Regions from separate parts of the Idiomarina solivarensis genome, predicted to be linked through region 2. Evidence: riboswitches for the same ligand, from Rfam matches in the RefSeq annotation. Region 2 holds a riboswitch; the other holds the start of a gene.
The links. Region 2 has a riboswitch for thiamine pyrophosphate ahead of RBK99_RS10155 (TonB-dependent receptor). Riboswitches for the same ligand answer to the same signal wherever they lie in the genome.
Positions count from the first base shown of each region.

Region 1: another riboswitch for thiamine pyrophosphate. It lies ahead of thiC (phosphomethylpyrimidine synthase ThiC); the one in region 2 lies ahead of RBK99_RS10155 (TonB-dependent receptor).

Region 1 covers NZ_JAVFHZ010000001.1:566,551-569,970, forward strand. Annotated here, with positions in the region: gene RBK99_RS02735 (multicopper oxidase domain-containing protein) at 1-326, shown strand, start outside; gene RBK99_RS02740 (formylglycine-generating enzyme family protein) at 338-1,090, shown strand; gene RBK99_RS02745 (SCO family protein) at 1,083-1,712, shown strand; TPP riboswitch at 1,753-1,871, shown strand; gene thiC (phosphomethylpyrimidine synthase ThiC) at 1,955-3,420, shown strand, end outside.
Region 2 covers NZ_JAVFHZ010000005.1:217,450-220,869, forward strand. Annotated here, with positions in the region: gene ubiD (4-hydroxy-3-polyprenylbenzoate decarboxylase) at 1-1,308, shown strand, start outside; gene fre (NAD(P)H-flavin reductase) at 1,309-2,010, shown strand; TPP riboswitch at 2,061-2,159, shown strand; gene RBK99_RS10155 (TonB-dependent receptor) at 2,209-3,420, shown strand, end outside.

The DNA.
Region 1 (3,420 bases), on a different contig from region 2:
TTAATGGTCATGTTGCCGCTCTTAGTGATAACCCATTACGCGCAGATGAAGGCGACCGGGTGCGTTTACACGTTTTAAATGCCGGCCCATCAGGCACTTCAAGCTTCCACGTTATCGGTGCCATTTTCGATCGCGTCTGGTACGAAGGTGACCCACGCAACGATTGGTACGGCATGCAAACTGTCCTGCTGGGTGCCAGTAACAGTGCAACGATTGAGTTTATTGTTCCGGAAGAAGGCATCTATAAACTTGTGGATCATGAATTTGCTGACGCAGAGCGTGGTGCAGCGGGTGCGTTAATTGCTGGCCCTCGTAAAGGCAAATAAGGGGAAATGTTATGGTTAAGTGGCTTGGAGTTGCTGGTGTGCTGTTCTCACCGTTAATACTCGCCGACCAGGTTCTGGTTAACGGTGGAATCTTTGAACCACCGGTATTACTAGACAAAGAGCGCCTCAGTATAGAAATTAACGCTTTTATGCTGGATGCGACTCCGGTCACTAACCAACAGTATCTGCAGTTTGTATCGAAAAACGCCCGGTGGCAGCGAGATAATATCGCTGCCCTGTTCCACGATGGCAATTACCTAAAGCACTGGAGCAATAGTACTGCTTTTGCTGAAGGCAAAGAAAACGACCCCGTTACTTATGTGTCCTGGTTCGCCGCGCGAGAATATTGCGCAGCAAAAGGAGGACGGCTTCCCAGTCTGAACGAGTGGGAGTACGCTTCCGTACTCTACCGAAAGCAACAGAACATCAGCGACAATGACTACGCACGCGACCTTTTTGCCTGGTATAGCCAGCCACACAGTATAAAACAGAAAAGCGTCGATCCAACTGCACAGCAGTTAATGCATATGCATGATCGCGTTAACGAATGGGTAGAAGACTATCAATTACTACTAACCAACGGCGACGACGTCGATTTACTCTCCGGTTCATGTGGCGACGGAGCACGCTTTATGTCCAGTTTTAGTAACGCGAACTACGCCACATTTTTCCGTTATCAGTCGCGCAGTGATTACGCACCTCAAAGTGCCACCAGCACCATGGGATTTCGCTGCGCATACGATCTGGAGAACAGCCATGAATAGATTATTCCAACTTACAGTCCTAGCCTCTTTTGTATTTTCCGCGCCACTATTAGCGCAGGATCACTCGCACCATAATATGCATGGCGACCATAGCAATCATACAGCGATGAATGCGGCAGAGGTATCCCACTCCCAGTCGGTATACCAGGTTGATGCCACCTGGAACACACACCAAAACAAACCGTTTAAACTCGCTGAACTTGAGGGACAACCGGTAATCATATCTATGATATACGGCAGCTGCACCACGGCCTGCCCGGTACTAGTGCACGATGTAAAACGTTTGTACACAAACTTGGATAAAGACACACAAAAGCAAGTAAAACTGGTAATGGTGAGTTTCGATACCGCGCGGGACACTCCAGAAGCACTAGCCGATTATGTTGCGCAATACCAGTTAGACGATAACAGCTGGTTGTTTCTGAACGGCTCTGATCAGAATATAAGAACACTGGCCACTGTCCTTGGCGTGCGTTATCGACAGCGTCCCGATGGTGACTTTGATCACAGTAATTTAATTACCATTTTAGACCAGAAAGGGCTCATAGTTGAGCGCATAGAAGGCCTCAGCCAACCAATGGATAAGTCCGCTAAAACGATTAATAAGCTGGTAAAACATTAACACCAGTTGCATTACCTTAAAGATTTTGTTCCACTAAAAAGGAATCTTGTCGGAGTGCCAATGACTTTATTAATTAAGTTACTGGCTGAGACCGCAATTGCGGGATCCGTTGAACCTGATCAGGCTAATACCTGCGAAGGGAACAAGAGAGCAACAACACGACCCAACCGTGGTTTATGCGTTGTTGTTCCTTTCAACACTCCTGACAAGCATCTCTAACATCAACAAAATGAGAGAATGCTATGTCATCAACAACCCGATTAAACCGGCAACAGGCCGAATCCTTTTTATCGTCGCTTTCTGGCGAATACTACCCCAACTCAACCCGCGAGTTTCTGTGTGGCGGACGCGCGGATATTAAAGTGCCCTTTCGCCGGATCCATTTAAGTGAAACCCTGCACCAACCAACACCCGGCGTAAAGCTGCCACCCAATGAACCTATTAATGTCTACGATACTTCGAGCGTGTACGGTGATTCAAACGCCCATATCAACGTAAAGCAAGGGTTAGAAAAATTACGGCTTAACTGGATAATCGAGCGCTACGAAGACAATAAACAACACAATCGTGGTATTACGCAGCTGGCTTATGCCCGGCGCGGTCTCATTACGCCGGAAATGGAATTTATCGCACTGCGTGAAAATATGGGCCGCGAGCATTTGGAAAACCCCGTCACACCTGAGTTTGTTCGTGACGAAGTTGCTAGCGGCCGGGCGATTATCCCGGTCAATATCAATCATGCCGAATCAGAGCCGATGATCATCGGCCGTAACTTTTTAGTGAAAGTAAACGCCAATATTGGCAATTCATCGGTAACCTCTTCCATTGAAGAAGAAGTAGAAAAACTGGTCTGGGCCACGCGCTGGGGCGCCGATACGGTCATGGATTTATCCACCGGCCGCAATATTCACCAAACTCGAGAGTGGATCTTACGTAACAGCCCGGTTCCCATTGGCACCGTGCCAATTTATCAGGCATTAGAACGTGTTAATGGCATTGCTGAAGATCTTAGCTGGTCAATCTTCAAAGAGGTGTTGCTAGAGCAGGCTGAGCAAGGTGTGGATTACTTCACCATTCACGCCGGAGTACTCCACGATTTCATCAAACTGACAGCAAAACGGGTGACGGGCATTGTCTCCCGTGGCGGTTCTATTATGGCCAAATGGTGCATGGCGCATCAGCAAGAAAGTTTTCTTTACCAACACTTTCGGGATATCTGCAAAATTTGCGCAAAATATGATATTTCCCTGTCGCTAGGGGACGGCCTGCGCCCTGGTTCTATTGCAGATGCAAACGACGAAGCTCAGTTCGCTGAACTCCGGACCCTGGGTGAACTCACCCAAATTGCCTGGGAATACGATGTTCAGGTGATGATAGAAGGTCCGGGTCATGTGCCTATGCATAAAATCCAGGAGAACATGGATGAGCAGCTAAAGCACTGCCACGGCGCCCCTTTTTACACGCTCGGTCCGTTGACAACAGATATTGCACCGGGTTATGACCACATTACTTCAGGCATTGGTGCCGCAATGATCGGCGCTTTTGGTTGCGCTATGCTTTGCTACGTCACCCCCAAAGAGCACTTAGGCCTACCCAACAAAGAAGACGTAAAACAAGGGTTAATTGCTTACAAAATTGCGGCCCATGCGGCTGATTTAGCCAAAGGACACCCGGGAGCACAAGCACGAGACGACGCCATGTCAAAAGC
Region 2 (3,420 bases):
GATATGCCGGTGCTCGCGAACTTATTCGGTACGCCGGACCGGGTGGCGTTAGGTATGGGTCAGGAGTCGGTTACCGCGTTACGAGATGTAGGTAAGTTACTGGCGTTTTTAAAAGAACCGGAGCCTCCCAAGGGCTTTCGCGACGCCTTGAATTTACTGCCTAAGTACAAAAAAGTACTGAGCATGTCGCCGAAAACCATCAAAAAGGCACCTTGCCAACAAGTAGTCATGAGTGGTGATGAGGTCGATTTAACCAAACTGCCCATTCAGCACTGTTGGCCGGGCGATGTTGCGCCATTAGTGACCTGGGGTCTTACGGTTACTCGGGGTCCGCATAAAGAGCGGCAAAATCTAGGCATTTATCGTCAGCAACTCTTGGGCCCTAACAAGCTTATTATGCGTTGGTTATCTCATAGAGGCGGTGCGCTGGACTTTCAAGAGTGGTGCCAGCAGCATCCGGGCGAGAAGTTCCCTGTATCGGTGGCCCTAGGTGCCGATCCTGCTACTATTCTGGGGGCGGTAACGCCAGTACCCGACAGCTTATCGGAATACGCTTTTGCCGGGTTGCTGCGCGACAGTAAAACCGAAGTGACGTCGTGTTTGAGTAATGACTTACAAGTGCCGGCTCACGCGGAAATGATTTTGGAAGGTTATATTGAACCGGGCGAAATGGCTCCGGAAGGCCCTTATGGCGACCATACCGGTTATTATAACGAAGTGGATGAGTTCCCGGTGTTTACCGTCACTCATATCACCCATCGTAAAGATCCTATCTATCACAGTACCTATACGGGTCGTCCGCCGGATGAACCTGCTGTATTGGGTGTGGCGCTAAATGAAGTCTTTATTCCGTTGCTGCAGAAGCAGTTCCCGGAAATTGTCGATTTTTATTTACCACCAGAAGGCTGTTCGTACCGTTTGGCCGTAGTCACAATGAAGAAGCAGTATCAGGGTCATGCCAAGCGTGTGATGATGGGGGTCTGGTCCTTTTTGCGTCAGTTTATGTACACCAAATTTGTCATCGTGTGTGATGACGACGTCAATGCTCGTGACTGGAAAGATGTTATCTGGGCTATGACGACCCGAATGGATCCTGCGCGTGATACGACCCTGGTCGAAAATACGCCAATAGATTACCTTGACTTTGCTTCGCCGGTTTCCGGACTGGGCTCAAAGATGGGAATGGATGCAACCAACAAGTGGCCGGGCGAAACCGACCGTGAGTGGGGCGAACCTATTGTCATGAGTGACGAGGTGAAACAGCGTATTGACGAGCTGTGGGACGAATTGAATATTATGGAGTCGTGAATGAGTCAACAAATGACCTGTAAAGCCGAAATATCGCGTCAGCTAGCGGATGCTGTGTGGGAAGTGCGTTTGCAGCTGCCGCAACCGGTAGAGTTTAAAGCAGGCCAGTATTTGATGGTGGTAATGGACGAGAGAGACAAGCGACCTTTTAGTATCGCTTCATGCCCCTCCAATAAAAGTGAGTGGTTACTTCATGTAGGTGCAACGCCGGATAACAGCTACGCAATGGAAGTCTTGGATAAAATTCGCGCCGACGGTGAGTTAGAGATTGAAGCTCCTGATGGTGTTGCCTTTTACCGCCAGGAAAATACCAAGCCCGCCGTGCTAATTGCTGGTGGTACAGGTTTTTCCTATGCCTATTCTATTCTGCAGCAACATTTGCGTTTGTCACCCGAGCGGCCTTTAACGCTCTATTGGGGTGCAAAAAGCTTAAGCGATCTCTATTTGCATGACGAGCTGGAACGTCTGGCAAGTGAATACAAGCACTTTGATTACCACCCGGTGGTAGAAGACGCTAAAAACCAATGGCCCTATTCCATTGGGCTAGTGCATCATGCGGTCATGGCTCGAGAGAAAAATTTGCCAGAATGTGAAATTTATATGGCGGGGCGTTTTGAAATGGTGCGCGTGATTCGCGATGACTTTGTCGCTAAAGATGTGCCGTTAGAAAATCTTTACGGTGACGCGTTGTCCTTTATTTGATTGCACTGAAAGTAAATTTGTTTAACTAACGAGCTGCGTTATACTGACGCCGCTTTACCAAGGGGTGCCGGCAACGGCTGAGATGCGAGAGCGAACCCTTAAAACCTGATCCGGTTAATACTGGCGTAGGGATGGTAGAAAACCCGTCTAATACAGCCTTACCGGATCGTTTCTGACTTTGTTTTGAGGAAATGATCCATGAAAATAATCCAACCCTATTTAGCCGCTAGTTTGGCTATCGCTTTACCGGCTTTGCCTGTGTTCGCTTATGCAGCAGATGAGACCGAAAAGAAACAAGAGATAGAAATTATTGAGGTTAGTGGTGACTTTCATCAGCGTACGCTAAACGAAACCACCAGCAGCGTTTCTATTCTTAATAAAGAAGCAATGCAACAGCGTCACTCCCAGCATTTGCAGGACACTCTGAATAGCTTTGCTAATGTGAATTTTTCTGGTGGTACTTCAACGGCACGGTTCATTCAAATTCGCGGCATTGGTGAGCGCTCTCAGTTTGTCGATCCGGTGACGCCGTCGGTGGGCTTAATCATTGATGGCATCGATTACAGTGGCTTAGGCAGTGCAGCCTCGCTGTTCGATATTAATCACGTGGAAGTGTTTCGCGGGCCACAAAGCGGACGTTTTGGCGTTAATGCTATGGCCGGTTTGTTGTTATTGGAAAGTACTGCGCCAAGCCGCGATTTTAATGGACAGTTTCAGTTGTCGGCTGGAAACTACTCTGAAGCTATGGGTGGCCTCGCTATGGGTGGACATCTTGGTGCGTTAGGTAATGCCCGTTTTTCGGTCAGTCAGTTTCAGCAAGACGGTTATATGGAAAATACTTATTTGAACCGTGATGACACCGAACAGCGTGATGAGTTAACGGCGCGATTCCTGCTGGATACCGAACTGAGTCAAGACTGGTTGCTGCAAACCGTGGTGCATTATAACGATGTCGACAATGGCTATGACGCCTTCAGCCTCGATAACACTCGGGAAACGTTGTCAGATGAACCCGGTTTTGACCGGCTGGAAAGCCAGGCCTTACGTTTACAATTGAGCTATCTGGGGTTTTCCAACAGTCGTTTGGAAATGTCGGTCAACCAGCTGAATGCTGATACTGGGTATGCCTACGACGAAGACTGGACTTACGAAGGTATTGCACCGGGTTGGGAATATTCTTCTTTCGACGCGTACTTCCGCGAACGGGATGATAAAACGGCCGAAATTCGTTGGTTATCGGATAAACCGGAAGCCTTACTTGGTGTTGATAGTGAATGGGTCGCCGGACTGTATTATTACGATAAGTCTGTGGCATTAACCCGCGATTATTTTAACTGGGATTTAGGTCAGCCTGATATTTTTGAAAGCGAGTATGACAGCGAACACATGGCAGTTTACGGTGAATTGACT